DNA from 4 places in the Dorea sp. BIOML-A1 genome. Region 3 is predicted to be linked to each of the others. Evidence: predicted binding sites of a transcription regulator. Region 3 holds the regulator's gene; each other region holds the start of a gene.
What was found. Region 3 encodes HrcA, which represses chaperone genes, less so after heat shock. Its sites were predicted from a motif close to TGTTAGCACTCNNNNNNNNNGAGTGCTAACA; they were not measured.

Region 1: htpG (molecular chaperone HtpG) is a predicted target of HrcA. The motif match lies at 1,688-1,718, and genes of this name have one in related genera.
Region 2: clpB (ATP-dependent chaperone ClpB) is a predicted target of HrcA. The motif match lies at 5,355-5,385, and genes of this name have one in related genera.
Region 4: GT508_RS01420 (co-chaperone GroES) is a predicted target of HrcA. The motif match lies at 3,332-3,362, and genes of this name have one in related genera.

What each region holds. Positions count from the first base shown of each region.
Region 1 is NZ_WWSA01000024.1:20,455-28,589, reverse strand. It holds gene htpG (molecular chaperone HtpG) at 1-1,543, opposite strand, end outside; gene GT508_RS10055 (ABC transporter permease) at 1,751-5,062, opposite strand; gene GT508_RS10050 (ABC transporter ATP-binding protein) at 5,079-5,783, opposite strand; gene GT508_RS10045 (double-cubane-cluster-containing anaerobic reductase) at 6,497-7,648, opposite strand; gene GT508_RS10040 (aminotransferase class V-fold PLP-dependent enzyme) at 7,914-8,135, shown strand, end outside.
Region 2 is NZ_WWSA01000001.1:56,358-64,492, forward strand. It holds gene pepT (peptidase T) at 1-358, shown strand, start outside; gene GT508_RS00275 (YitT family protein) at 448-1,323, opposite strand; gene GT508_RS00280 (Y-family DNA polymerase) at 1,527-2,714, opposite strand; gene clpB (ATP-dependent chaperone ClpB) at 2,705-5,299, opposite strand; gene GT508_RS00290 (hypothetical protein) at 5,638-6,570, opposite strand; partial or broken gene GT508_RS00295 (UDP-N-acetylglucosamine 2-epimerase) at 6,563-6,808, opposite strand; gene GT508_RS00300 (hypothetical protein) at 7,037-7,477, opposite strand; gene GT508_RS00305 (response regulator) at 7,455-7,853, opposite strand; gene GT508_RS00310 (LytR/AlgR family response regulator transcription factor) at 8,116-8,135, shown strand, end outside.
Region 3 is NZ_WWSA01000042.1:3,896-12,030, reverse strand. It holds gene glyA (serine hydroxymethyltransferase) at 107-1,345, opposite strand; gene dnaJ (molecular chaperone DnaJ) at 1,520-2,710, opposite strand; gene dnaK (molecular chaperone DnaK) at 2,734-4,614, opposite strand; gene grpE (nucleotide exchange factor GrpE) at 4,670-5,272, opposite strand; gene hrcA (heat-inducible transcriptional repressor HrcA) at 5,309-6,364, opposite strand; gene GT508_RS13175 (replication-associated recombination protein A) at 6,523-7,842, opposite strand; gene GT508_RS13170 (polysaccharide deacetylase family protein) at 7,882-8,135, opposite strand, start outside.
Region 4 is NZ_WWSA01000002.1:129,836-137,970, reverse strand. It holds gene guaB (IMP dehydrogenase) at 1-635, opposite strand, end outside; gene GT508_RS01430 (DUF6106 family protein) at 761-1,252, opposite strand; gene groL (chaperonin GroEL) at 1,357-2,979, opposite strand; gene GT508_RS01420 (co-chaperone GroES) at 3,019-3,303, opposite strand; gene GT508_RS01415 (hypothetical protein) at 3,416-3,724, opposite strand; gene codY (GTP-sensing pleiotropic transcriptional regulator CodY) at 3,789-4,571, opposite strand; gene topA (type I DNA topoisomerase) at 4,636-6,720, opposite strand; gene dprA (DNA-processing protein DprA) at 6,747-7,826, opposite strand; gene GT508_RS01395 (YifB family Mg chelatase-like AAA ATPase) at 7,837-8,135, opposite strand, start outside.

The sequences.
Region 1 (8,135 bases), on a different contig from region 3:
TGTGTCCTAAGATTACCGCATCCATGCCCTGGTTCTTGAACATGTTAATGTACTGGCTCTGCTGGATCTCGTCCGTCACATAATAAATAACTGTCTTATCCTCTTCTTTGTTCTCAGTATTCTGATCATCTGTCTTGGCATTTTGATCTTCTACTGTTCCTCCATTTGCCTCGATGCAATCTTTCAATGTCAGATATTTGTGATCCAGATTCTTAAACAGAACCGCATCTTTCATCTTGTCACAGAATTTTTCATCTTTCAGGCATCCGAACTTGATGAACGGACTGATGTTATCCCAGTATTTCTCATAATCTTCTCTCTTTGTCTTACACATTCCGGAAAGCTTATCTGCAACTTTCTTGGAAATGTACTCCGATATCTTATTGACGAATCCATCATTCTGCAGTGCACTACGCGATACGTTCAACGGAAGATCCGGACAGTCGATCACTCCCTTTAATACCATCAGATATTCCGGAATGACTTCTTTGATATTATCTGCGATAAATACCTGGTTATTATATAATTTGATCGTTCCTTCAATAGAATCATACTCTGTGTTGATTCTTGGGAAGTACAGGATTCCCTTTAAGTTAAATGGATAATCCATATTCAGATGAATCCAGAACAACGGCTCTTTGTAATCCATAAATACTTTGCGATAGAAGTTCAGGTAATCCTCGTCACTGCATTCATTCGGATGCTTTGTCCACAGTGGATGAATATCACTTAATGAAACCGGACGCTTTTTAATCTTTACTTTTTCTTTGGCAGGTTCCGTCTCTACCATCTCTTTTTCGCCGTTTTCATTCTCTTTTTCTTCCATCTTGGCATCTTCGTGAATATGTTCGATCACTTCATCGTCATCTTTCAGATCAGCTTCATCAATGGTCTCATATTCCGGTTCTGCATTTGCCTTGGAAAGGAAGATTTCTACCGGCATAAAGGAACAATATTTTTCCAGAACTTCTCTCATTCTGTATTCATTTGCAAACTCCAGACTGTCCTCATTCAGATACAGTGTCATAGTGGATCCGACTTCCTGTTTGCTGCCTTCTTCCATCTCATACTCTGTTCCGCCGTTGCTTACCCAGTGTACCGGCTTTGCCCCTTCTTTATAGGAAAGGGTATCGATATGTACTTCGTCAGCTACCATGAATGCAGAATAGAATCCAAGACCGAAGTGTCCGATCATATCATCCTCTGTTGTCTTATCTTTATATTTTTCAAGGAACTGTGTTGCTCCGGAAAATGCGATCTGTGTAATGTATTCTTCTACTTCATCGGCTGTCATTCCAAGACCATTATCTGTAAATTTCAGAGTCTTTTCTTCTGGATTGACTTCAACTTTGATCGCCGGTTTATAATCATCCGGCAACTGGTATTCACCCATCATATCCAGTTTCTTCAGTTTTGTGATTGCATCACATCCGTTGGATACCAACTCACGTGCGAAAATATCGTGATCGGAATATACCCATTTTTTAATAATCGGGAAAATGTTTTCACTGCTGATTGACAAACTACCTTTCTTTGCTGCCATTGTAAATCACTCCTATTTCTACTTTTTATATTTCTATCATATTAGTGACAAAAGGTACTGCTTCTTCTGTCGGCAGACACCTTTTTGCTACATTTTTTCATCTAAGTGATATGATAATACTGCTTATTTTAAAAGTCAATAGAAAATTAGCACTCTTTCAAAAAGAGTGCTAACAATTCTGTGAAATTTATAAACCGTTTATAAACTTTACTCTATACTTTTCAATGATTCTACCATGTCAATCTTTTTCAGTTTAAAATACATTACCCAGTTTACGAACAATGAGAACCCTATCGTAAATAAAAAACTGTAGATATAACTTTTCGGATAAATACTCCGGCCAAACATTGCCGCATCCACTTCTACTGTCTGAATTACAAACAAATGCAGAATCTTACCGAATACAACACCTGCCACGGATCCGATCAACGTCAGCAGGATATTTTCACGGAATACATATTCTGCTACTTCCGTATCATAGAATCCAAGTACTTTCAAAGTCGCAAGTTCTCTCTGGCGTTCTGTGATATTAATGCTGTTCAGATTATAAAGTACCACAAATGCCAGCATTCCGGCTGAGACGATCAGTACAATGATAACCAGATTCAGGCTGGCCAGCATATCATCCAGCTGATCTCTGATATCAAGCAGGTATGAGATTGTCAGTACCTGATCTTTTGACAGGATCTTTTCTCCCGCCTTTTTCACCTGGTCCTCCGAATATCCGTTCTTCGCCCGGAACATGATACAATTATATTTCACCGTCTTTCCAGATACCTTCTTGTAGTACTGCGGTGTAAAATAGATATAATGTCCCATGTAATTTTCACAGATATGCGCAATCTTTACAGTGACACTCTTCTCCGTTCCATTCTTCACTTTGACGGTATCCCCTTCTTTTACATTCAGAAGTTTCGCCGTCTTTTCACTGACAATTACTCCATCACCGGTGAGTGAATACGATTCTTTCGTCTTCCTGTCATGAAAATCCACATACTTTTCTGCAATTTCTGGATTTCCTAATATGCACTGGTACACGCTGAGTTTTTTACCGCCTCCGGATGCGGTCACACTCCGCATATCTGCCTCCATATAACTCTGAATATCTGAATCTGTTTTCAGATACTCCTTTAACTCTTCTTTCTCTGTCTTTGTCACATCATCTTTATAGAATATATGTCCATCATACAGCTGAATCTCTTCATACTGAATATCTGCGATCTCATATACAGAATCCCTCACTCCATATCCGACCAGCATCAGCGCCATACAACCGCCGATTCCGAATACGGTCATAAAGAAACGCTTTTTATAACGCATCAGATTCCTGATCGTGGATTTCCATGTGAAACTCATACGTTTCCAAATGAATCCTATTCTTTCCAGAAATACTCTCCGCCCTTTTTTTGGTGCCGGCGGCCGCATCAGCACTGCCGGTTCCGCTGCAAGTTCCTTATAACAGGATGCAAGCGTTGCTCCCATAGTACATGCGATCGAGGCAGCGGATGCCATCACAGCATAACTCATGTGGTATGGTACGTATATCTTCGGAATATGCGGATACATGATCTCATATGCATAGATTATAATGTACGGAAGGATTTTCTCTCCCACCAGTACTCCAAGGACACTTCCTCCTGCCGTTGCAAGGAATGCATACCCCAGATATTTCGATGCAATGGAAAAATTCCCGTATCCCAAAGCCTTCATGGTTCCTATCTCTATTCTCTGTTCCTCTACCATACGTGTCATACCGGTCAGACTGATCAATGCCGCAACAAGGAAAAACATAACCGGAAATACTTTTCCGATCGCACGCATACGATCCGCATTTTCTCCGAATCCATCATATTCTATCAGTGTACTTCTATCATATACATACCATTTTGGATTCTTGATCTGACTGATCTGCTTACCGGCATCAGCAAGCTTTTTCTCGCTTTTTGCAATTTCTGCTTCCGATGTCTTCTTTCCGTCTTCATATTCTTTCCTGGCATCGGCAAGTTTTGCTTCATTTTCCGCAATTTCTGCCTCTCCTTTTTTCAGCGTCTGCTCCTGTGCTTCCAGTTCTGCTTTCCCTGCATCTAACTGTTTCTGCCCGGACTCTATACTTGCCACTGCACTGCTAAGCTTTGTTTCACTTGCATCCAGCTGCGCTTTTGCCTGATCCAGCTCTGCTTTTGCATTCGTAAGCTGCTGTTTTACAGCGTCCAGTTCGTTCTTCTTTGTCTGGTAATCCTGTTCTTTCGCATCCAGCGTCTGCTTTGTTTCCTGTGCCTGTGCTTCCAGCTCCCGGATCTTCTGCGTCAATTCCTGATCCTGTTCTGTTTCTCCGGACACCTGTGCTTTTAATGCTTCTATGTTCTTCAGAAGTGTCTGATATCCATCCCATCCCTGGTCAAGTTCTGCTCTGTATACGGCCAGCCCCTGTTCTCCTGTCTGGATCTGTTCCTGTGCTTCTGCATACTGTGCATCATAAGCTGCTTTTCCCTGTTCATACTGCTTTTTTCCCTGCTCCAGTTGTTGAAGACCATTTTGATATGTTTTCTTTGCCGCATCCAATTCCTGCTGCTTCGCCCGGATCTTCTTCCCCGCATCTTCCATCTGCGACTTCCCGCTTACGAGTGTTTCCTTTGCCTGTGAAATCTGCGTCTCTCCGTCTGTAATCTGCCTTTCCGCATCTGAAAGTTTCTGCTCTGATTCTGCTTTTCCGTCATCTAGCTTTTTCTGCACCTTTTCAAGCTTTGTATTCGCTTTATCCAAAAGTTCTTCCTTACGGATCTTTCCTCTTTCTTCTGTGATTGCTTCCAACCGTTTTTTGACTGTCTTTACTTTCTGTTTATATGCACCGGTATATGCAGTCAGATCTTTTGCGTCCTGCACCTGCACATACATTTCCGTATATACATCCAGATGAAATGTTTTCTCCGGTACTACTACAAATCCGCTGACTATACCTGTTCCGATTGTTGTACTTCCGCGATTCAATGCTATGTAACACGGTGAATTCCCTTTTCCGACAACCTTTAGTTCATCCACCTTCAGGGTATCCTTCACCTTGTCATCCGTCCCGGACTTAAGCCTGATCGTCTCTCCGACTTTATACTTCATCTGATCATCTACCAGACATTCTCCCACTTTTTCCGGCATACGGCCTTCACTGACCGTAATCTTATTTATATCTTCCATCCGTGACATCACGTGGAGTACATATTGCTTCTTATTCTTTATATTCAGGAAATCTGCACTATAGGCTCCTTCTGCCTTTCCAACTCCTTTTACATTTCTGACTGCCTTCACATCATCTTCCGTAATTCCGAGTGTACTGACTGCCTTGATATCCATCAGGTCTGACTTATCAAAATACGCATCTCCGGTAATCTTCATAGATGGCTCGGATGCCCGGATGCCGGAAAAGAACGCTACTCCCAGCGCAACAATAAAAAGAATAGAAATAAAACGTCCGAAACTGCGGCGGATCTCCATGTAAAAATTCTTACGTGTTATCTTTTTTGCCATCTGCCGTCCCTGCCTTTTACCATTCTATGGTCTCAACCGGAACTGGTTGCGGATTCTGTATGATCTTATCAACCCGGCCGTTTTTAATCTTGATCACCCGGTCTGCCATTGGCGCAATTGCCGAATTATGTGTGATCAGAATCACCGTCATTCCACTGTTCCGGCAGGTATCCTGTAATAATTTCAAAATGGATTTTCCTGTATTATAATCCAGCGCACCGGTCGGTTCATCGCAGAGTAACAGCTTCGGATTCTTTGCCAGTGCTCTTGCGATCGACACTCTCTGCTGTTCTCCTCCCGACAACTGCGCCGGAAAATTATCCAGTCTTTCTCCCAGTCCAACTTCTTCCAAAACTTCCTGTGCATCCATTGGATCCTTACATATCTGAAGAGCCAGTTCTACATTCTCCAGTGCTGTCAGATTCGGGATCAGGTTATAAAACTGAAAGACAAATCCGATATCATCTCTTCTGTATGCCGTCAACTGCTTCGTCGAATACGTTGCAATGTCCTGACCGTCAACCAGCACCTGTCCCGACGTAGCGGTGTCCATTCCCCCAAGAATATTCAGCACCGTTGTCTTTCCTGCACCACTGGGTCCGACTACAACTGCGAATTCCCCTTTCTTAATCTCAAAGTCGATTCCGGCCGCTGCCATGATCTCAACTTCCCCCATCTTATATATCTTCCTGACATCTTTTAAGGTCACAAATTCACTCATATACGTTTCCTCCGTGTGGGCATATTCGTATTATAATTATATCATCTTTTTTACTTTATTTGGAATTTAATTGGGATTTAATTCAGGAAGGCTGTGGATACCCGAACCGGAATAAAGCTTGGAAAGGCGTTCCTGCTCAGGTTCCATCGGCGGGTCAATTCTAAAGGGGTAAAATTCTGCTAAAAGCAGGCTTTCAAAATTTGAAACTCGGCATATGCCTCAGACAGTCAAATTTTGAAAACCTAACGCAGAATTTTACCCCTTAAGAATTACCAACGCCTCTTTCACATTCACTGGAACACCTTTCCAAGCTTTATTCCGTGTGTATCAAATGCCTTAAGAATGAAATGGCAAGTGCGTAACCGTAGTGGCCTCCACCGGGTTACATTTCCGGGCATTTTATTTATTAACATCCGCTGCCAGTCACGACTTGAAGGAAACAATAGATAAGGATTATTGTGAATGTGGAATGCCGTTAGAAACAATTAGAGAGTCAGAAGCACCGTTAAAGGAACGAAGCGAACGTGTTTGAGGCGAACGCCGAGTTTGAGCGTAGTTCCTTTGCTTTTAGGTGGTTCTGACTCTCTTAGTGTTTCTTATGGTATGGAACCTGAACAAGAAGCCTTATCTATTGTTTCCTTCAAGGACTGAGAGGCCGCTTCCCCAGTTAATAAATTAAATCCCGATTGCGCTACGGTGGATCTAGCTCTGCCCTACAGCATCTCTATAAATGCCGCAATACGGGTATTCAGCTGTCCGATATCAGCCTGTGAGTAGTCTGTCTCTACATTGATATACGGGATTCCTTTCTTCTCATTTACAAATTTGCGGATAGAGAGTGACTCAACATTATATGTATGACAGGCCTGAAGTGTCATCTCTACAACTCCGTCTACCTTGAATTCATCGATCAGGCGGTCAAGGAGATCCAGTCTGTTTGGATTCGGTGTCATAACGGAACATCCGATATTCAGGTAACGTCTTGCCAGTGCATCATATACATCCGGATTCTCTTCGTCAACTAATTTATCGAAAGATTTTGCTCCGTTGCAATTCTCGAATGCTACTACAACTCCACCGTTGTCTTCTACTGCACGGATCACTTTCTCGGTTGCTCCTCCGATCGGGCATCCGGTGATCAGAATACGAGGCATCTTATCAAGTCTCTTTCCTTCTTCATATTCTTTTTCAATCTTCTCTCTCATTGCTTCGATCTCTGCCGGAATTGCTTTACGGTCAAACTTGAATCCGCTTCCGTATAATACTTTGAACAGGTCACCGCCTTTGATCGGTGCAGGGTCAAGTGTCATAACGTGATACAGCTCTTTCATAGCTTTTCTTACTTTATTTTCTTCTTTTACAGCCTCTAATACAGCTTCATCTGTAATCTCTACGTCGAATTTCTTTTCCAGATATTTTTTGAAACGGATCAGCTCACTCTTCCACAGCTGTAATGCCATCTCACTCTGTGTATTTGGCAGTTCCATCACAAATACATCTTTGAAATCTGACATATACTCATACATTTTCTTCTTTCCGTCACAGGTTGTCTCCCCAACAACTACATCTGAGAAATAGAAGAATGGACATTTATCAGTCTTGGCAAATCCATAGCTTGATTTGATCAATGGACATAAGTTCTTTGGCAGGTCTTTCTCTGCATCCGGAATGGTCTCATCGGATACAGAACATAAGCCTACCGTAACTGCTCCCATTGCTCTTGCGATCTCTGCCGGGAAATAAGTACAATATGCTCCGACAACCGGAACTCCCTGATCCTTTAATCCTTTCATTGCCATAAATGATTTCTGACGCTGCTCGGCAAATTCTTCGAACACTTCCGGCAGTTCTTTAATTAACTCCATATTAAAATTCCTCCGTATTTTTCTTGATTTTTTGATAAATTTTTCATAAGACTATCATACCACTCACACTTCATTTTACCTAATAGGAAATATTAATAAATCGGTTTATTCTATCATTTTTATCTATAATCATCATTTGTTTTCTCTATGATAACGTACAAAGCTATATTATTTTTGATAATCTTCTGTATTTTCCATCCGGTAATCTGTTACAATATCGATAAATACTACACGAACTATATAATGTCTTATGGAGGTTTTCGATATGAATCAAAAAATATATTTTGACAATGGCAGCACATCCTGGCCGAAAGCACCCCAAGTTGCCTCTTCTATGTCAGAACTTTTAGAATCCGGCGCCTTCAATATCAACCGGGGAAATTATGAAGGTGCGTATGAGCTGGAAAGTCTGGTGCTTCTCACACGTATGCAGCTCGCCAGACTTTTTCATGCGCCGGATTCCAGACATGTCATATTCACACCGGGA
Region 2 (8,135 bases), on a different contig from region 3:
TGAAGCAAAGAAAAAAACTTTGAAATTAATCGAGAAAGATATGAATGAAAAATGGGGCGAAGGCACTGTAGCGCTTACAATTTCCGAGCAGTACCGCAACATGGCAGAGATCATTGCTACCTGTATGCACCTGATCGACAATGCGAAAAAAGCGTGTGAGAATGCAGATGTGGCACCACTTGTACTTCCGATCCGCGGCGGCACAGACGGCTGTCAGTTAAGCTTCAAGGGGCTGCCTTGCCCGAATCTCGGAACAGGCGGACATGCTTATCACGGTCCTTACGAACATATTACAGTTGAGGGTATGGATAAGAGTGTGGATGTTGTTACAGAGCTTGTGAAATTATATGCAATGTAAAGATTTTCTTTTTAAAGCAAGAAGACCTGCCGGTAATCGGCTGGTCTTCTTGCTCTTTTATGTCTCTTCTAATTTTTTACTGTCTTATTTTACAGTTCAATATCCGGAAGTTCTTCTTTGAATCCTTCTCCTACTACTTCGTTCGATTCTACGATAATAGTGAATGCTTTCGGATCGATGGTATGTACCATCTTCTTAATGGTATACATCTGCTTGTTATTGCAGGCGCACATTACAACATCTTTGTCTTTCTTTGAATAACTTCCGATTCCTTTTAAGATTGTAGATCCTCTTCCTGAGTAAGCGTCAATCTGTTCTGCAATCTCAGCACCTTTGTCGGTTACGATCAGGGTCATCTTACCTTCATCGATACCGTACATGATTCTGTCCATTACCATTGCCATCAGATAAGTAACGACGACACCGTAGATCAGGCCGTCTATATCCTTGAATACCAGTGCTGTTCCAAGAATGATCGTGCAGATATCAAGGACAAATGTTATAATTCCAAGCGTAATATGTGGTTTTACTTTCTTGATTGCCACGCTGATGAAGTCCTGTCCGCCTGTTGAAGAACCTCTCATGAAGATCATGGCATATCCGATTCCGCATAATACGCCCATACACAGAGCTGCCAGCAGTCTGCTTCCGTCATAGACCGGAAACAGTGGTGCTACGTAGTCCATCAGTAATGATGAAATGATCATCGATTTCATGGATTTTAAGAAAAATTCTTTTCCTAAAAATTTATAACAGAAGATTGCAACAGGTACATTCAAGATGATGGTTCCGGCACCGACCGGCAGTCCGAATAAGTGATACAGAATGATCGCGATACCGGAAAATCCAGCTACCGGGAAATCTGCATTCAGCGCAAAGTTATAAATACCAACTGCGATGATCATACCTGCTACGATATCAATGATAATATCTATGAATAATTCTTTCCAATTTACATTTTTCATTTCGATTCCTCCTGAATTTATTTATTTTTTTAATTTATATGAACATACAAAGAAAGCAGCCACAAATTATATGTAAATATAATTCGCAACTGCTCTTATGTTCATAACTGTAACAAAATTTCTTACACCTGTCAAGGGGTTTCCCCTTTACTCTATCTTTAATTTCGGCACACAAATACACTTTTAAGGACATATCAAAATTGTTACCATCCTTTTTTTACAATCCCGTCCCCATATTTTCCTTCTAATTTCTTCAACGCCTCTTTCAGATTCTTCTTTTTCTTCCTCGTCTCTTCGGATTCGAACTTCATATCGAACAGACTCAACTGCTCCGGTTCGCTTTCTTCCGATAATTTAGACGTCCGGATTCCAAGAAGTCTGATAGGTTCTCCGTTCCACAATTCACGGAATAATTCAATAGCGCTCCGGTAAATATCCTGATCCTGGTTCGATGCTTTCTCCATCTGCATCTGATGGGACACCTGATTAAAAGTGTGATACTTGATCTCCACACTGACCATTCCGGCTTTCTGCCTGGCTTTTCGCAATCGTTGACCCACGCTTGCAGCCAGATCTTTTAACACCGGCAATGCCTCTTTCTCTGTTGTCAGATCTTTTGGCAGTGTCGTAGAATTACCGACTCCTTTTGCTTCTGCCCGGACGCTTTCTACTTCCGAATCATCGAGCCCGTTGGCAAATTCCCATAACTTTCTTCCATGACTTTTCAGATGTAATTCAAGAATCGCCGGATCTGTATTCGCCAGATCTCCGATCGTATAGATTTCCAGCTTCTTCATCGTCTCTACACTGGAACGACCTGCCATAAATAACTCTCCGATCGGCAGCGGCCACATTTTCACCGGAACTTCTTCCGGGAACAGCGTGTGCACTTTATTCGGTTTTTCAAAGTCGGATGCCATCTTTGCCAGAACTTTTCTGGAAGATATCCCCACATTTACCGTGAATCCGAACCTTTTATACACCTCATCTTTAATTTCATTCGCACCTTCCACAGGAGATGTGAACCGGTCTGCGATTTCTGTAAAATCCATGTAACATTCATCCACACTGACCTGTTCTATATGTGTCGTGTAGGTACGAAGGAAATCCATAAGTCTCCGGCTGTATTCGCGGTACATCTGGTGATCCGGCGGATAACTTTTCAGATTCGGACACTTACGAAAGGCATTCGCAACAGGTTCCCCCGTACGAATGCCATATTTTTTTGCCGGAATGGATTTTGCCAGAACGATACCGTGGCGGGACTTCTGGTCGCCGCCAATGATCGCCGGTATCGTCCGGATATCCACTTTCGCTCCATTCTTTAGTTGTTCTACTGCAGTCCAGCTAAGATAAGCTGAATTGACATCTATGTGAAATATTATTCGCACACACTCTGACTCCTTGCCACAAGCTTACCGTCTTCCACATCTATGATGATCGTATCCTGTGCGCCTACGTCGCCCTGCAGCATCAGTTTTGCTGCCAGTGTATCGACGTGTTTCTGGAGGAATCGCTTCAGTGGTCTTGCACCATAATTCGGATCATATCCTCCGTCTACGACATATTTCTTCGCATCTTCGGTCAGGAAAATAGAAATCTCACGATCAGCCAGACGTTTGTTGACATCAGCTACTAATAAGTCAATAATGTCATAAATATTGTCTTTCGTCAATGGTTTGAACATGATCGTCTCATCCAGACGGTTCAGGAACTCTGGTCTGAAGTGTGCTCTTAAGTCTTCCATTACCGCATTCTGGCTCTCCTGGCTGATGTTGCCATTTTCGTCCATACCATCCAGCAGATACTGAGATCCAATATTGGATGTCATGATCAGGATCGTATTCTTAAAGTCCACGGTACGTCCCTGTGAATCGGTGATACGTCCATCGTCTAATACCTGTAACAGAATATTGAATACATCCGGATGTGCCTTTTCCACTTCATCAAACAATACGACAGAATATGGTCTTCTTCTGACTGCTTCTGTAAGCTGACCACCTTCATCGTATCCGACATATCCCGGAGGCGCTCCGATCAGACGGGACACGGAATATTTCTCCATATACTCACTCATATCGATACGTACCATGTTATTCTCATCATCAAACAGATTCTCTGCCAGTGCTTTTGCAAGCTCTGTCTTACCTACACCGGTAGGTCCAAGGAACAGGAACGAACCGATTGGTTTGGTCGGATCTTTGATTCCTGCTTTGGAACGGATGATGGCTTCTGTTACCAGTTCTACCGCTTCATCCTGTCCAATAACTCTCTTATGCAGTTCATCACCCAAATGTAAAGTCTTGCTTCTTTCGCTTTCATTTAATTTTGCAACAGGAATTCCAGTCCAACGGGATACGATTCTTCCGATCTCTTCATCATTGACACTTTCATGTACCAGTGAGAGATCTTCATCTTTTACTTTGGCTTCTTCATCCTCTAACTGTTTCTGGAGTTGTGGCAGTTTACCATACTGAAGTTCTGCAGCCTTTTCCAGATCATAAGAATGCTTTGCCTTTTCTATATCTTTATTAACCTGTTCAATCGCTTCACGGAGTTTCTGAACACGCTCGATACCGACTTTTTCATTATCCCATTGTGCTTTCTTTCCTGCAAATTCATCTCTGAGTTCTGCCAATTCCTGCTGTAAATGTTCCAGACGTTCTTTACTTAATCTGTCATCTTCTTTCTTCAATGCAGTTTCCTCAATCTCCATCTGCATAATCTTACGATTCAATTCATCCATCTCTGCCGGCATAGAATCCAGTTCTGTTTTAACCAGTGCACATGCCTCATCTACAAGGTCGATGGCCTTATCCGGAAGAAAACGGTCAGAAATGTAACGGTCAGATAAGGTTGCAGCTGCTACCAATGCACCGTCTGTAATCTTTACACCGTGGAACACTTCATAACGCTCTTTCAGTCCACGAAGGATTGAGATGGTATCTTCAACGGTTGGTTCTTCTACCATAACCGGCTGGAAACGTCTCTCAAGAGCTGCATCTTTTTCAATATACTGACGGTATTCATCCAGTGTCGTTGCGCCGATACAGTGCAATTCTCCTCTTGCCAGCATAGGTTTTAACATATTACCGGCATCCATAGCTCCGTCTGTCTTACCTGCTCCGACAATTGTGTGTAATTCATCAATGAACAGGATGATCCTTCCGTCACTGTTTTTCACTTCTTCCAGTACTGCTTTCAGACGTTCTTCGAATTCACCACGATATTTTGCACCGGCTACCAGTGCTCCCATATCCAGAGAGAAGATCGTCTTCTCTTTCAAGCCTTCCGGTACATCACCGCGCACAATACGCTGTGCAAGCCCTTCGACAACAGCAGTCTTACCTACACCAGGTTCTCCGATGAGGACTGGATTATTCTTTGTCTTACGGGAAAGGATTCTGATCACATTCCGGATCTCGGAATCACGTCCGATGACCGGGTCCATCTTCTGTTCTCTTGCTCTTTCTACCAGATCTGTACCATATTTATTCAATGTATCATAGGTATCTTCCGGGTTATCACTGGTCACTTTCTGATTACCTCTGACGGTTGAAAGTGCCTGTAAGAATCCTTCTCTTGAAATACCCATCTCACGGAAAAGTGCTTTTACTTCTTTGCCTGCATATTTCATAATAGAAAGGAAGAGATGCTCTACCGATACATATTCATCTCCCATTGCTTTGGCTTCATCTTCACCATGAATCAATGCTTTATTCAGATCCTGTCCGACATACTGCTGTCCGCCCTGAACTTTTGGCCGTTTCTGAATGGCTTCTTCTACTCTGTTAATGATGAGATTCTTATCCAGCCCCATCTTTTCCATCAATTTCGCAATCAAACTGTCATCCTGTGTCAGCAATGCATAGAGCAGGTGCTCCTGTGCAATCTCCTGGTTGCCATAGTCCATTGCAATACGTTCACAGTTCTGTACAGCCTGCAGTGATTTTTGTGTAAATTTATTTATATTCATATAGACAACCTCCTTTTTGCTCTTGTTCTATTTGCAATATAACATTACATCTTTTTGTTAGCACTGTCAAGAGGTGAGTGCTAATTATTTGTGAAGAATTTGTGAACGCTGTAAGCCATGCAAAATGGTGAAAAAAGACGCCCTTGCAAAGGCGTCTTTTTTGCTATTTTATAGGGCGACAGCCCTACAGCGAGGGAACTCTTTTCCGAGCTGTACATGGCATAACATTCTCTTTCGCACTCGATTTTCTTACCACATTTTACGACAACGACTTCTGGTTTATCTCACAGCAGTCACAGTTTCTGACAGGTTCATTTTAGACATCTGCGCCCCCGCAATCATGCACACAGTATAAATCCTGTTTTTATTTTTCTTTCATATAATCTATACAATTTCTCACATTCCATGCATATCCATCCCGCTTCGCCTGTGTAAAGCGGATATTTTCGATTCTCACAGTATTCTGTTTCATAATTTTCTATTAATTCCACAAGGTTATTGATATCTCCCATCTGCGCGGCAGCCATTCCTGTCATTGCCCACAAAAAGCCATTTCTTTTTTTATTCAATTTCTGCCACTGAAACTTTTCCGTAAACTGATCATATAATATCTTTTGCTTTTTCTTCTCTTTTACCGGAAATTCATAGATCAGCGGATAAATCTGAGCAACACCATCCGGATAAAATTCTATCTGATCATACAGATCACTGTTTCCAATAATTCTCCATCTTTGATTCGCATCATCCCAGAATATATTTTCTATCTGCGCCTGTATCTTTTTACGCATTTCACTGATTGCCTGTGTATCTTCCAGTCCTGCAAGTTCCAATTCGTGCAGACCTTTCCATACTTCCAGATTATCCATCAGATAAGCGGTTGTATTTTCTTCTGAGACCTGTGTGATTCCATCCCGCATCAGGCTTTGAATCTTTTTTAATGCAAGGCTGATTCCTTTTTTCCAGTATTCCGGCAAATCTGTATTTTCTGTCTTTTCCAGGTATTTTCCCATAAGGAAAAGATACATACCTAGATATCCGTCTTCGGAATCAACCTTTTCTTTATAAATAAGTTTTCCACTCTCTTTCCTGTAGATTCCCATTTTCCCATCTGTTTCCAGCCATTTCTGACGGGCATCTATTTCTTTTCTCAGATTCTGATAATAAGCATACAAAAATACAATCCCCACAGTTATGCAAAATATAATAAGTCCCACCACGTTCTTTCGATTTTTCACTTTTTTTTTGCATTGGTTTTGTTTATACTCATGCATTTATATCCTCCAGAATTTTTCTGATCTTGATACTTGCCGTCCCATCACCATAAGGATTTCTGGCCTTACTCATCTTTCTGTAAATCTCTGGTTCTGTAAGGAGCTGCCTGCATTCTCTGTATATATCATCCATCTTCGTGCCTGCAAGCTTTAAGGTTCCTGCTTCCACCCCTTCCGGACGTTCTGTTGTATCCCGCATGACCAGTACTGGTTTTCCCAACGCAGGCGCTTCTTCCTGATGTCTGGCTGTGTACAGAAGCATCAGAATAATAACAAAAATAATATAACCTTTCATAATAGCTACGAACAGTTCCAAATACAATGGAATACAACATGATTGCAAGAAGCGTCAAAAGCTTATAGATCACTCCCCTGTCTCCTATTATTCCGGTGACCATAACTGTCATAACAAAAAACATCACCCATATGCCAATTTCCTGAAGCATATATAATTTTGAATAAACGGTTAAAGTATACGGAAAATATTTTCTCCAAACACAAACCATAGACTGTTTATCAGATGAATTGCACTGCACAGAATCAGATATATAGCAAGAGGGCGACCCTTCCATGGAAGGCACGCCAGCAGAATGATTACTCCAAGAGAAATTCCTGTATTTATAAGGCTTATCTGTATTCCCGGATATACGGTTTCTGCACTGAGATAGCTGATTTTTCCAAACAGAGGATACGTTTCTGAGCGGATTCCAACATACATATGCGGTTCATATTTCTTTAAAACACCGGCACATATCTTACAGATCATCCTGGTCAGATCATCGATCTGAGTCCACATAAGCAGAAAGCCAAGCAGGATCAGTATGACAATATACAGAATACATTTCTTTTTATCTGCCTCAATTCTTCGATAGGTTCTGGTATAATCAATTACTTTCTTTTCTTTCATAGCCCCCTCCTTTTTTACATTCAAACCAGATGGAAAGACCTTCTTTTATTTTCTGCTCTTCCACAGGTTTCATAAAAAAATATTCTATCCGCAGCCTGAACGCATGAAGCGAAAAATCAAGATCACTGCACCAGATAATTCCACATTTCGGATACAGAGACCGAAGGTGTTCTGCTGCATTCAGGCCGGACACACCCGGTAATGCGAGAAACACCACTGTCGGTACTGTTTTCAATGTCTGTGCAAAAAATTGTTCCTGATTCTGATAAATTTCAATCAGTGGAAAGACTTGCTTCTCTGTACAGTAATTCCTGATATATTCCGCACTTTTTTGTCCTTCCTGTTCCTGGTTAGTCAATATGGCAATACAATACACGACACCACTCCCCTCCCTTTCCATTTAAGGTAGTTTCATTTGTTATTCTCATTATAAGAAAGGCAGAAATCATTTCAACAATTCTGTCACGAAGCGACAGAAAATAGCACGAATTGTAACTCCGTAATATTGTTTTGTGATATACTGTTACCAGAGCGTTTTTGAAATAACTACTCCACTTGCCTGTCTGCGGCTATAGATTACACAGATGAAAAAGTCTCAGCAAGCGGAATTTTATAAATATATATAAGGAAGATCTACTATGAAAATTGCAATTGTTGA
Region 3 (8,135 bases):
ACTAAAATTTTTGGTATCTGCACAGCAAAAATGCGTCTGAATAAGTTTAAAAACCATACTCCGACGCATCCTTGATTTTCTTATTTTCTTTCGTTATTCTCGAATATTACATATCCAAAGGATATTTTGCAGTCAGCTCTGCAACCATTCCTTTGACTTTTTCAATATTGTCTTCACTTTGAAGTACCAGTGCGATGCACTCTGCGATCACATCCATATCTTCTTCTTTTAATCCTCTTGTTGTAACTGCAGGTGTTCCAAGTCTGACACCACTTGTCACGAACGGAGATCTTGGATCGTTCGGTACCGTATTCTTGTTACATGTGATGTGTGCGGCATCCAGACGTTTTTCCAGTTCTTTACCGGTTACCTCTTCGCCTCTTAAGTCAATCAACATCAAGTGATTATCTGTTCCGCCGGATATGATCTTTACACCACGACCCATCAGACCTTTGCTGAGTGTCTGTGCATTTTTGATGATCTGCTTCTGATATTCTGCGAATTCAGGCTCCAGTGCCTCTTTAAAGCACACAGCCTTTCCTGCGATCACATGTTCCAGTGGACCTCCCTGAATTCCCGGAAATACAGCTTTATTAAAGTTGAACTTATCTGCTGCTTCCTGATTGCAAAGAATCAGGCCTCCTCTTGGTCCGCGCAGTGTCTTATGTGTAGTAGTTGTAGTTACATCTGCATACGGGATCGGACTTGGATGAAGTCCTGCTGCAACAAGTCCCGCGATATGTGCCATATCAACCATAAGGTATGCTCCTACTTCATCCGCGATCTCACGGAATTTTTTGAAATCAATGATTCTTGCATAAGCACTTGCTCCCGCAATGATCATCTTTGGTTTTTCTTTTACTGCAATCTCACGTACCTTATCATAATCGATCACACCCTCATCGTTCACTCCGTATGATACGACGTTGAAATATTTACCGGAAATATTAACCGGAGAACCATGTGTCAGATGTCCGCCATGATCCAGGTTCATACCCATGACTTTGTCTCCAGGCTCCAGCATTGCAAAGAATACTGCCAGATTTGCCTGTGCTCCGGAATGTGGCTGTACATTGGCATAATCACAGCCAAATAACTTCTTTGCTCTTTCTCTTGCAAGATCTTCCACTACATCCACACACTGACATCCACCATAATAACGTTTGCCCGGATAGCCTTCTGCGTATTTATTTGTAAGCGGACTTCCCATTGCTGCCATGACCGCTTTACTTACCCAGTTCTCCGATGCGATCAGTTCCAGATGCGAATTCTGTCTCTCCATCTCGGCCTGAATGGCATCTGCAATTTCACTGTCTGCTTTTTTAATTTCATCAAATGCGTACATACTTGAGTCCTCCTGGTTTGTTAAAAATTTGATTTGTTTAATATGATAGCACTTTACCACGGTGAATGCCAGCATTTTTTTGTATATTTTTCAATACCTGTCAGATTTACAGAACCTGCCGTCACCGGTTTTCCATAGATACTTCTAGACACAAAGAGGAAACCCCTGATGAAATTAATCATCAAAGGTTTCCTTTAATTTATCCATAAATCCTTTTTTCTTTTTACCTTTATGCTCTTCCGTCTTGTCACTCTTTTCTGTTCCAAGAGAATTGCCTGTCAGTTCATCGAATTTACGAAGTGCTTCTTTTGCTTCGGCACTTAAGTGTTCCGGTGTCTGGATAACAAGCGTTACATAATGATCGCCGCGAACCTGTGCATTTCTAAGAGATGGAACTCCCTTTCCTTTCAGACGCACTTTTGTATCGGTCTTGGTTCCCGGTTTTACAGTATAGATTACTTCTCCGTCTACCGTCTTGATACGGATATCCGCACCAAGCGCCGCCTGTGCAAATGTAATCGGTACCGTTGAGAAGATATGCATATCCTGACGCTGGAAGATCGGATGTCTTGATACCACGACCTCTACCAGAAGATCTCCTCTTGGTCCGCCGTTTACACCTGGCTCACCTTTTTCACGGATACGCACACTCTGACCATTATCAATACCTGCCGGAATGGATACGGATATCTTCTTCTTGCTGGCTACATAACCTGTACCGCCGCAATCCGGACATTTTTCCTTAATAATCTTACCAGTTCCCTGGCAATCTGGACAGGTCTGTACATTCTGTACGGTTCCAAAGAAAGACTGCTGTGTATATACAACCTGACCTTTACCGCCGCATTTCGGACAAGTCTCCGGAGATGTTCCCGGTTTGGCACCTGTTCCGTTACATTTCGGACATGGGTCTTTTAATACAACATCCAATTCTTTCTCGCATCCGAATACAGCCTCTTCAAATGTGATCCTGACACTCTTCCGGATATTCATACCTTTCATTGGTCCCTGGTTCGCACGTCCGCCTCTGCGTCCGCCGCCGAACAGATCTCCGAAGATATCTCCGAAAATATCTCCAAAATCAGCACCGTTAAAATCGAATCCGCCATATCCGCCGCCTGCTCCTGCACTTCCGTCAAAAGCAGCATGTCCAAACTGATCATACTGACGACGTTTTTCCGGATCGCTCAAGACTGCATATGCCTCAGAAGCTTCTTTGAACTTCTTTTCAGCTTCAGCATCACCCGGATTCATATCCGGGTGATACTTCTTGGCAACCTGTCTGTATGCTTTTTTCAAAGTTGCTTCGTCAGCATCTTTACTGACCCCAAGCACCTCATAGTAATCTCTTTTTGACTCTGCCATTTCCTATTCCTCACTTAATGTTCTTAGACTTCTTTGTAATCTCCGTCTACGACATCGTCGCCCTGGAATCCTTCTGGTGCCGGACCTGCTCCTGCTGAAGCATCTGCCTGAGGACCTGCTCCCTGAGCTCCTGCTGCTGCACCAGCCTGCTCATACATCTTTGTGAAAAGCTTCTGAGCACTTTCTGTCAGTTTTTCTTTACCTGCTTTAATCTCAGCAACCTGCTCGTCTGTAAGAGTATCTGTATTTGCTTTTTCCAGTAACTCTTTCAGAGCTTTGCAGTCAGCTTCTACTGCTGCTTTATCTGCACCGTCAAGCTTATCGCCAACTTCCTGCAGAGCTTTCTCTGTCTGGAATACCATAGCGTCAGCTTCATTCTTAGCATCAATTCCTTCTTTACGTTTCTTATCCTGAGCTTCGAATTCAGCAGCTTCTTTTACAGCTTTGTCGATATCTTCATCAGACATGTTAGATCCTGCTGTAATTGTGATGTGCTGTTCTTTTCCGGTTCCAAGGTCTTTTGCAGATACATTTACGATACCATTTGCATCGATATCGAATGTAACTTCGATCTGAGGGATTCCACGTGGAGCCGGTGCGATTCCGTCCAGTCTGAACTGTCCGAGGGATTTGTTATCTCTTGCGAACTGTCTCTCGCCCTGTACTACATTGATATCAACGGCTGTCTGGTTATCAGCAGCTGTAGAGAAGATCTGGCTCTTCTTTGTAGGAATTGTTGTATTTCTCTCGATCAGACGAGTAGCTACGCCACCCATTGTCTCGATAGACAGTGACAGTGGAGTTACATCCAGAAGAAGGATGTCGCCGGCGCCTGTATCTCCTGCAAGTTTACCACCCTGAACAGATGCTCCGAGTGCTACACACTCATCCGGGTTCAGAGATTTACTTGGCTCTTTACCTGTCAGACGTTTTACTTCTTCCTGTACTGCCGGGATACGTGTAGATCCACCAACTAACAGTACCTGACCAAGTTCAGAAGCTGTGATGCCAGCGTCTGATAATGCTCTCTGTACCGGCTCAGATGTCTTCAGTACAAGATCATGTGTCAGTTCATCGAATTTTGCTCTTGTAAGGTTCATATCAAAATGTTTTGGACCTTCAGCTGTAGCTGTGATGAATGGAAGGTTGATATTTGTTGTTGTTGCAGATGAAAGTTCTTTCTTAGCTTTCTCAGCTGCTTCTTTTAATCTCTGAAGTGCCATCTTATCTGTAGATAAGTCAACACCCTCCTGTTTCTTGAATTCAGCGATCATGTAATCTGTGATCTTCTGGTCGAAGTCATCTCCACCAAGTCTGTTGTTACCGGCTGTAGATAATACTTCGATAACTCCGTCACCAATCTCGATAACTGATACATCGAATGTACCACCACCAAGGTCATATACCATGATCTTCTGTTCTTTCTCGTTGTCAAGTCCATATGCAAGTGCTGCTGCTGTCGGCTCGTTGATGATACGTTTTACATCAAGACCGGCGATCTTACCAGCATCCTTTGTTGCCTGACGCTGAGCATCGTTGAAGTAAGCAGGTACTGTGATAACAGCCTCTGTTACTTTCTCTCCGAGGTATCCTTCTGCATCTGCTTTCAATTTCTGAAGGATCATTGCTGAAATCTCCTGTGGAGAATATTTCTTATCTTCAATTGTTACCTTATAGTCGGTTCCCATCTCTCTCTTGATAGAAGAGATTGTTCTCTCTGCATTTGTTACTGCCTGACGTTTTGCAGGTTCTCCGACAAGACGCTCACCAGTCTTTGTAAATGCAACTACAGATGGTGTTGTTCTTGCGCCTTCTGTGTTGGCGATAACTGTCGGCTGTCCACCTTCCATTACGGCTACGCAACTGTTTGTTGTTCCTAAGTCAATACCTATAATTTTACCCATGATAAATTTCCTCCTGTATTATTCTTTATTCTGATAATTGTGAATATGCTTGTTTCTAGTTTGCTACTTTTACCATGCTGTGTCTTACGACCGAATCACGGTATGTGTAACCTTTCTGAAATTCTTCGGCAACAATATTTTCACCAAAGTTTTCGTCTTCCACATGCATCACCGCATTGTGGAAATTCGGATCAAACGGCTGACCTACTGCTTCAATAGGCTTCACCTCTATTCCTTCAAGTGTGGTAACAAGGTGTTTGTATACCTTTTCCATTCCCTGAACGAACGGATCTTCTTTTTCTTCTTCCTTTACCGCATCTAATCCTCTTTCGAAGTTATCTACAACCGGAAGAATCTTTTCTATGATATCTTTCGCTCCAACTTCATACATCTGGGACTTTTCCTTTTCTGTACGTTTGCGGAAGTTATCAAACTCTGCCATCTGACGAGTAAGCTTATCTGTCAGTTCTTCTATCTTCTCGTCCTTTTTATCTTTCTTTTTACCAAATAATTTTTTGCCAGTTTTCTTTTCTGCATCCTCTTTGGCTTCTTCGCTTCCGGCTTCTTCGGAAGTTTCTTCTGTCTCCTCCGCCTCAGCTTCTGCAGATTCAGTCTCAGCTGCAGACTTTTTGGCTTCTTCCACAGCTTCTTTTACCATATCTTCCTGGCTTTTTTCCTGCTTATTCTCCAAGGGTTATTCCACCTTTCTATCATTCTTATGAAACATCTGATCCAGTTCTGTCTGGAGACGCTTCATAGATTTTAAAACATGCTCATAATCCATACGTTTCGGTCCGATAATTCCTATCGTTCCTTTCATACCATCTCCCAGCTCATACGTTGCGGTTACCACACTGCAGTCCCGCATGGTCTGTACCGGCGTCTCATCACCGATATATACCTGGATTCCGGTATTGTCTTCCTTTGCCAGGGTCTGGGTTACCAGCTCGGATAACTGCTGTTTTTCTTCAAATGCACTGATGATCTCCTGTGCACTCTGGTTATCACTCAGCTCCGGATATTTAAAAATGTTCGTTGCACCGCTTGTATAAATCTGCATGTCATCATCCAGATGAATGGCATCCGCAACTGCATCCAGAACATATCCGACTACCTGACTGTGGATTCCTGCCTGCTCTTTCAATCTGGCGATCAGACCCAGGTTGATCTCTTCAATCGCCATGCCGTTGAGTGTTGTATTCAGCAGCATGTTTAACTTCAGCAGATTCTCATTACTGATCGGTTCGTCAATGTTGATGATCTTGTTCTTGATCACATTGCCGCCCAGTACAATAACTGCAATCACCTGTTCCTCATCTACCATAGACAACTGAATGAACTTAATCTTATTCGAATTGTTCATCGGAGTGGAAACCATCGTTGCATAATTCGTATTCGTTGCAAGAACCCTTGCCGCCTGTTTCAGAAGCTGATCCATCTTGTCAGCCTTATCAAGCATCTGCTCCTGCATCTCATTTAATTCCTGCTCTTTCTCCTCCATCAGCATGTCTACATAGAGCCTGTATCCTTTGTCCGAAGGAATACGTCCTGCTGACGTATGAGGCTGGATGATATATCCCATCTCTTCCAGATCAGCCATCTCATTACGAATCGTTGCTGAACTTAAATTCAGATCCGTATATTTGGAAATTGTTCTGGAACCAACCGGTTCTCCCGTCTCCAGATAATTCTGAATGACTGCATGAAGTATTTTCAGTTTTCTTTCACTCAGTTCTTCATGATTTATCACCGGTACCTCCTCCTTTCGGCTTTAGGTTATTAGCACTCTTTATATCTGAGTGCTAACACCTTTCGACTATTAAGATAGCACTCCCGCATATTTTTGTCAACACTGTTTAGATATTTTTTAGAAAGAGGATACTCCGGTCAATAAATAACATCCCGGAATTACTGATTCTTCCGAATATACTGCATCCACTCTTTAATCTCCCTCTCATGCCCATTCTCACTCGGCACATAGAATTTTTCTCCGGCGATCTCGTCCGGAAGATATTGTTGTTCTACATAATGATGTGGATAATCATGGGCATATTTATACCCTGTACCATGTCCAAGCTTCTGCGCCCCTTTATAGTGCGCATCCTGCAGATGTGACGGAACCGTTGTCTTTGTGCGTTTCACACTTGCCATTGCATCAAAAATTGCATTGCATGCGGCATTACTCTTTGGAGCAGTCGCTACATAAGTGACTGCCTGTGAAAGGATGATCTGTGCTTCCGGCATACCGATCCTTTCGACCGCCTGAGACGCAGATACTGCTACCGTAAGTGCCATCGGATCTGCATTTCCGACGTCTTCCGATGCACAGATCATAATACGCCTGGCTATGAACTTGATATCTTCTCCTGCATACAGCATTTTTGCAAGATAATACACTGCCGCATCCGGATCAGAACCCCGCATACTTTTGATAAATGCAGAGATCGTATCGTAATGATTATCCCCGGTCTTATCGTATTTGACTACCCGTTTCTGAATACATTCGGATGCAACATCCAGTGTTATGTGAATCTTTCCGTCTGCCCCTCGTTCTGTTGTCAGGATACCAAGCTCAACCGCATTCAATGCACTTCTGGCATCCCCGCCGGAAATATCTGCAAGAAATTCCAATGCATCTTCCTCTATCACTGCCTGATAACTTCCCATGCCTTTTACCGTGTCATAGACCGCCCTCGTGATCAGCGTCTTAATATCTTCTTTCGCAAGCGGCTGCAACTCAAAAATGCTCGATCTGGAAAGCAGCGCCCCATTTACTTCAAAATACGGATTTTCCGTCGTTGCACCGATCAGGATGATCGTACCATCCTCCACAAACGGAAGCAGATAATCCTGTTGTCCTTTATTAAATCTGTGGATCTCATCTACGAACAGGATGGTCTTCTTCCGGTACATTCCCTGCATCTCTTTTGCCTTGGCAATCACTTCTTCCATATCTTTTTTACCCGCAGTCGTTGCATTGATCTGGGTAAATTCCGCACTGGTCGTGTTGGCAATTACTTTGGCAAGCGTGGTCTTCCCAGTTCCCGGAGGACCATAAAAAATGACTGAGCTTAATTTGTCCGCCTTGATCGCCCTGTAAAGCAATTTGTCTTTTCCTATAATATGCTGTTGTCCCACTACTTCTTCCAATGTTGTCGGCCGCAGTCTGGATGCAAGCGGAGCTTCCTTTTCCATGTTCTGCTCCCGCATGTAATCAAATAAATCCATTCTTTCATCTCCATTTAGTTGAACCACAAGAGTACAACTCTAATTCATTATCAATTCATCGACTGTTACAAATTCAAACCCTTCTTTCTGCAAAATATCCACTATACGTAGTGCTGCATTCACACTAGATTCATAACAGTCATGTAATAAAATAATATCATTTTCCCCCGCCTGCGTCACTACTTTATTGATAATTTCGTCTTCATTGTCCGTTGTCCAGTCCAGCGGATCTATGGTCCACAACACAGGCATGACATCCAGTTTCCTCTCCAGATTTTTCTGCCAGACTCCAA
Region 4 (8,135 bases), on a different contig from region 3:
GCATCTTTTGCAGATAATGGATATTTAATCTGTTTTTCAATATCCTTAATTGTGATCAAACCTTTCAGGTTGAAGTCTTTATCTACGATCGGAAGTTTTTCCTTTCTGGCTTTTGCAAGGATCTTCTTTGCTTCTTCCAGAGTAATTCCTTCCGGTGCTGTGATCAACCCTTCCGAAGTCATTGACTCTCTGATTTTCTTTGAAAAGTCTTCTTCAAATTTCAAATCACGGTTTGTGATAATACCAACTAATTTTTTTCCCTCTGTAATCGGCACACCTGAGATTCTGAACTTTGCCATCAGATTGTTGGCATCTTCCAGTGTATTATCCGGTGATAAATAAAATGGATCTGTAATAACACCGTTTTCTGAACGTTTTACCTTATCCACTTCCTCAGCCTGCTGTTCAATAGACATATTTTTATGGATAATTCCGATTCCCCCCTGTCTGGCCATTGCAATTGCCATACGGTGCTCGGTAACAGTATCCATTCCGGCACTCATCATCGGAATATTTAACTTAATTTTCTTAGTCAGGTAAGTAGATAAATCCACCTGGTTCGGAATTACTTCTGAGTACGATGGAACTAAAAGCACATCATCAAATGTAATACCTTCTCCAATTATCTTTCCCATGATTTCTCCCTCTCTTTCTTTTGCATATTCATATTTAACAGCTATCTTAGCGAATCATACCCATATTTGTCAACAGCTTTTAACATGTTTTTATTTTAATACAATCTTTTTTTACATTTTACGTATTATTTTCTGATTACTTTTCTTGGTGCTTTTACAAAGAATCCTTCTATGATCGTCTCATTTGGCTCAAACAAAACTTTACACAGTTCTCCTTTGTTCGAAGCAATCAATGCATAGATTTCTGCATGATTTTTTCCTGATGTATAATCATATGTCCTGACCTTCTTATACTGCATTAATTCTACAGCTCCTACCGGTGCAAGAAGTTCCATCTGATCTGCATCTACAGAAAACATTCTTTTTCTTCTGGATTTGTTCATGATCTTGTCTATATCAAGATCTCCATTCACAAATACATACTCATACTCCACATTCATATTGCTGAACACCAGCACATCAACCACAATCATTACAACCGGAAAAATAATCCCCACCGGTATTGCAAAAACCAAAAGCACTGACAAAACCGTCAATACGATCAGCCCCGCTTTCTTAAGCGTATCCTTTGAGTCCGCCTGTTTTTTTATCAGCTGCTCTGTGTAAAAATCATCCATTTTTTCTTTCCTCCAAGTCTGCTTTAAGCTATGTCTATTGTAGCACACCTGAATCAAAAAAGAAAACTCCTCTGACGAGGAGTTCTCAAAAATTTAATATTCTGTTACATCATACCCATACCCGGATTTCCTGCCGGTACAGCCGGTGCATCTTCTTTGATATCTGCTACAACAGATTCTGTTGTGAGAAGTGTAGAAGCAACAGATGTTGCGTTCTGCAGTGCACTTCTTGTAACCTTAGCAGGATCCAGAATTCCGTTTTCCACCATATCTACGTACTGTTCTGTCAGAGCATCAAATCCGGTTCCCACTTCTGATTCTCTTACCTTGTTAATGATAACAGCACCTTCCAGTCCTGCATTGGCTGAGATATGGAACAGTGGTGCTTCCAGAGCTTTCAGGACAACCTTTGCACCTGTTTTCTCATCACCTTCCAGTCCGTCAATCGCTTCAGCAACTGCTTTGGACGCATGAATGTATGCAGATCCACCACCGGAAATGATACCTTCCTCTACTGCTGCTCTTGTGGCGTTCAAAGCATCTTCCATACGAAGTTTTGCTTCTTTCATCTCTGTCTCCGTTGCTGCTCCGACACGGATAACAGCTACGCCGCCTGCAAGTTTTGCAAGTCTTTCCTGAAGTTTTTCTCTGTCAAAGTCAGATGTTGTCTCTTCGATCTGTGCCTTGATCTGGGCAACGCGGTCTGCGATTGCATTCTTATCTCCCATACCATCAACAATTACTGTATTTTCTTTCTGTACTTTTACAGATTTTGCACGTCCAAGCTGATCCATGGTTGTATCTTTCAGTTCCATACCGAGTTCCTCAGAAATAACCTGACCACCTGTCAGTGTAGCAATGTCTTTTAACATTTCTTTTCTTCTGTCACCGTATCCAGGTGCTTTTACAGCTACAACATTGAATGTTCCACGCAGTTTATTAACGATCAGAGTTGTAAGTGCCTCTCCCTCAATATCTTCTGCGATAATAAGAAGTCTTGCTCCAGCCTGAACAATCTGCTCCAGAAGTGGAAGAATTTCCTGAATATTAGAAATCTTCTTATCTGTGATCAGAATATATGGATCATCCAGATTTGCTTCCATCTTATCCATATCTGTAGCCATATATGCAGATACATATCCACGGTCAAACTGCATACCTTCTACAAGATCCAGCTCTGTCTTCATAGTCTTAGACTCTTCGATCGTAATAACTCCGTCATTAGATACTTTCTCCATAGCATCTGCCACCATCTGTCCGACTTCAGCATCACCTGCAGAAATTGCTGCCACTTTTGCAATCTGATCTTTGTCTTTTACTTTGCTTGACATCTTCGCAATGGCTTCTACTGCCACATCTGTTGCTTTCTTCATTCCTTTACGGAGAATGATCGGATTTGCCCCTGCTTCCAGGTTCTTCATACCTTCATGAACCATTGCCTGTGCAAGTACAGTTGCTGTTGTAGTACCGTCTCCTGCTACATCATTTGTCTTAGAAGCAACTTCTTTGATCAGTTGTGCTCCCATATTTTCAAATCTGTCTTCCAGTTCAATCTCTTTTGCAATTGTTACACCGTCATTTGTGATCAGTGGTGCTCCGAAAGATTTATCCAGAACGACATTGCGTCCTTTTGGTCCGATTGTTACTCTTACTGTATCAGCGAGCTGATTAACACCAGCTTCCAGCGCTCTTCTTGCTTCTGCACCATATTTAATTTCTTTTGCCATTGGTATCTACCTCCTGAAATATATGAATTAATTGTACAATTACTCGCAGATGGCCAGAATATCATCCTGTTTTACAATGATATATTCCTCGTCATCAATCTCAACATTCGTTCCTGCATATTTGGAATAAATTACCTGCTGTCCTGTTGTAACATGCATCTCAACTTCTTTACCATTCACCATTCCACCTGGTCCTACAGCAATAACCTCTGCCTGCTGCGGTTTTTCCTTAGACTGTCCAGGAATCACGATTCCCGACTTTGTAGTCTCCTCTGCTACACACTGTTTTAATACAACTCTGTCACCTAATGGTACTAACTTCATATCTATTCCTCCTTAATTATTTCTGCATTATTAGCACTCAACAAAAGAGAGTGCTGAAAGATTCTAGATATAAAATAGCACTCTCTTTTTGGTTTGTCAACACACTTTCTATTTAGTTTAGAACTTTTTTATAAAATCCATTTTGAATTTTAAATTTCATAACCCTGCCTGCCTTGTTCCAGTAACGTTCTTTTAATATTCCTTTGCAGACCACAGGATCTTTCGGATCCTCTATGCTGCACTCATAGATTCCATCCAAAGAATAAAAGGTGAGTTCCGCCTCTTCCGATACCAGATACAGCGTCTCCTCCTCTTCATCATATGCTATGATCTTGCATAAATATTCCGTTTCATCAAAAAAACTGTCTTCCAGAATTACGCGGTCCATTCTGAGTTTTGCCGTACATCCTCCATATTTCACTATCCGCATCCTCCTTTATACTGTGAAAAGGGTATCAGTTGCCCGATACCCTTTGTAGTTCTTATTATTTTGTACGTTCTGCTTTAATGCGGTCAAGTTCCGTAAATACATAATCATTGATTACTTTAATATACGTTCCTTTCATGCCGGAAGAACGGGATTCGATCACACCCGCACTTTCGAATTTTCTCAGAGCATTGACAATTACCGATCTGGTAATTCCGACACGGTCTGCAATCTTACTTGCGACCAGAATTCCTTCCGCACCATCCAACTCATCAAATATATGAATGATTGCTTCCAATTCCGAATACGACAATGTACTGATTGCCGATTGTACAATATGCTCTTTTCTGGTTTCTTCTGCACTTTCTTCATTCACAGATCTTAACATCTCAAGACCAACAACCGTTGTTCCGTATTCACTCAAAATGATGTCATCAATCTCATACACTTTATCTTTTTTATAGATAAACAGTGTCCCGAGTCTTTCCCCTGCAATGTCAATCGGCGTAATAATCGCCTGATAACCTTTGACAGCTTCTTCGGAAAATCCTAATGTCTGAAGATTTACATTTTCTTTTGTTGATAAGATACTAAGCAGTCGCTCATTCAGCATATCATCTACATGTTTTCCGATTTCTCTCTCGATCAATTCGGTAATGTAAGGCACACCTTCGCATTTGCTTCCGCCAAGCACTTTTCCTTTTTTACTGATCACTAATACGTTCGAATTTAAAATTTCTGTAAGGACTTCGCAGATATCATTGAAGACAACTTTACTCGAACTATTGTTATGCAGTAATTTGTTGATTTTTCTGGTTTTATCCAACAATTGTACGCCCATTTACATTCCTCCATCCTTATGAATGTATATTATCATACAATTCTGAAATATTCAACGAATATCATTAATTATCCTTATTATTTTCAATATTTTCTACATATCCGCACTGTTCATCGCTGCAAACCAGTTTATTTCCTTTTTCCAGCATGTATTTACCACATCTCGGACATTTTTTTGTCGATGGCTTCTGCCATGACATAAATTCACATTCCGGGTTATCCTCGCAGCCGTAATATCGTCTTCCCTTTTTCGTCTTCCGGATTACCACATCTTTACCACAGACAGGGCATGGTACACCTATCTTTTCCAGATATGGTTTCGTGTTACGGCAGTCAGGGAATCCCGGGCATGCAAGGAATTTTCCATGCGGGCCATATTTGACAACCATATTGCGGCCGCACTCCTCACAGATCACATCTGTCACTTCATCTTCAATCTTCACCTGTTCCAGTTCTGTCTCGGCTTTTTCCACTGCTGCCTCCAGATCCGGATAAAAATTCTCAATGATTGTCTTCCATCTGACTTTTCCTTCCGCAACGCCATCCAGAAGGCTCTCCATATTTGCCGTAAAGTTCACATCCACAATACTCGGGAAGGACTGTTTCATAATATTATTCACTACTTCTCCGATTTCCGTCAGATACAGATTCTTATTCTCTTTTGCCACATAGCGTCTTGCAATGATCGTAGAAATTGTCGGCGCATATGTACTTGGACGCCCGATTCCAAGTTCTTCCAGTGTCTTAACCAATGTTGCCTCTGTATAATGTGCCGGTGGTTGTGTAAAATGCTGCTTACTGTTCAGACTTTCTTTCGTAAGGACAGAATCCATATCCAGTCCTTTTAACAGCACATTGTTCTCTTCTTTTGTCTCGCCGGCTTCCGTATATACACTGCGGAACCCTTCAAAAACAATCTTGGATGCAGCGACTGTAAAACGATACTGTCCTGCGGCAATCTTTACAGAAGTCGTCTCGTATCTGGCCGGCTGCATTCTGCTGGCAATAAAACGTTTCCATACAAGCTGGTACAGACGGAACTGGTCACGGCTTAAGAATTCTTTCACTGCTGCCGGTGTTCTGGTTACATCTGTCGGACGGATCGCCTCATGTGCATCCTGAATGATCTTCTTGTCTGAAGATTTCTTAACGTCTCCGTCGGCAACATACTCTTCACCGAAGCCTTCCCTGATATATTCTCTTACTGTTGTATCCGCTTCCTCTGAGATACGGGTAGAATCCGTACGCAGGTATGTGATCAATCCCACAGTACCACTGCCTTTGATATCCACACCCTCATATAACTGCTGGGCAATACGCATGGTCTTGGCTGTTGCAAAATTCAATGCCTTGGATGCTTCCTGCTGCAACGTACTGGTTGTAAACGGTACCGGTGCCTTCTTGGTACGTTCTCCTTTTTTTATATCGGCAACAGAATACTCCGCATTTTCTACTTCTTTCATGATCTCGTCCAGTTCTTCCCTGGATGAGATTGTCATCTTATTCTTTTCTGTACCATAGAACTTAGCAGTCAGAAGTTTTCTTTCTCCTTTGACCTTCAGATCCGCATCCAGTGTCCAGTATTCTTCCGGAATAAAAGCATTGATCTCTTCTTCTCTGTCTGCGATAATACGCAATGCAACCGACTGTACACGTCCGGCACTTAATCCTCTCTTAACCTTTGCCCACAGGAGCGGACTGATCTTGTAACCTACAATTCTGTCCAGTACACGGCGTGCCTGCTGCGCATCCACCAGATCCATATCGATTTCTCTTGGATTCTTAAGCGACGCTTTTACTGCATTCTTAGTAATCTCATTAAAACTGATTCGATAAACTTTCTTATCTTCTAATTTCAAAGCTTTACTCAGATGCCAGGATATTGCTTCTCCCTCCCGGTCCGGGTCAGTTGCAAGATATATCTTGTCCGCCTTTTTGACTTCCTTACGAAGCTTCGCAAGAATCTCTCCCTTTCCTCTGATCGTTATATACTTTGGTTCGTAATCATTTTCAATGTCGATACCCATCTGGCTTTTGGGCATATCTCTCACATGACCGTTCGATGCGGTCACTACATAATTACTTCCTAAGAACTTCTTAATGGTCTTCACCTTTGCAGGTGACTCCACGATTACCAGATAGCGTGCCATAATTTCCTCCATAATACCGACCGTTCTTACAACAGCCTTATATAATAATTTCTGGATACTTCTTCTGCGTATCCTTTCAATTCCAAAGTAATCAGTCTTTCCATCAATTCTGAAATAGAAAGTTCTGTTTCTTTCATCAATTCATCGATTCCTTTCGGGAACAAATCGAGACAACTATACACCATACGCTCAGGACTTTCAAGCATTTTTTCATTTTTGTTATTTTTTTGTCCAATTTGCATCCGATTCAGATTCCATTCATCCATCAGTTCTTCCGGTGTGATCAGTATTCCCGCTCCCTGCCGGATTAGTCTGTGACATCCCTGACTCAACGCACTTGTCACCGGTCCCGGAAGTGCATAGACATCCTTCCCCTGATCCAGTGCAAAATCTGCAGTGATCAAAGATCCGCTCTTTTCTTTTGCCTCTATCACCAGTATCCATTCCGCCAGTCCACTGATAATCCGGTTCCGCATCGGAAAATTTCTTGCAAGTGGTTCGGTTCCGGGTGGAAATTCCGATATGATTCCGCCTTTTTTTTGAATGTCCATATATAATCCTATATTTTCTCTTGGATAACACACATCCACTCCACATCCCAGAACAGCAAACGTTGTTCCGTCTCCGTTCAAAGCACCTCTCTGCCCTGCTCCGTCGATTCCTCTCGCCATACCGCTTATCACCTGTACTCCCGCATGCCCAAGACATTTCCCATACTGCAATGCCATTTGTTCTCCATATGAAGTACAATTCCTGGCCCCTACGATTGCTGCGCTTTTCACATTTTCATCCGGCAGCGATCCAAGTACGTACAAGGCGTACGGGGGATCTGTGATCACTTTCATTTTTTTCGGATAATCATCCGAAAAATACGGCACAAATTTTATCTTCTTTTTCACGGATTTTTCCCATTGCATTTCGAGATTAACTGTTTTCTTTGCTTTTTTCAGTCTCTCTATATCCTTCTCATTCAGAAATGTATGTTTCTTCAAATTAGTTTCTTCTATATAATATATTGCTTTTCCATTTCCATATACCTCTCTTAATTTTCTTTTTTTCAGATTCGAAATGCCTTCTATCCCTGCCAGCCAGTATTCATATATCATTCACATCCTCCTAACGTCCCCAATACTTCTTATCCAGTGACCGGTAAGCAATAGCTTCTTTTAAATGTTTCTCCTTTACCTTCTCACTGTAATCCAAATCTGCAATTGTCCTTGCCACACGCAGGATCTTATGATAGGTCCTTGCTGTAAGCCCGATTCTTTCAAATGCAAGCTCCATCATCTTTCTTTCGCGCTCTCCCAGTTCTACGTAATGTCCGATCTCCTGCGGTCCTAATACTGCATTTGTCCTGATATCTGTTCCTTTATATCTTTCCCTCTGTATATTCCTTGCATCCGTCACTCTGCGGC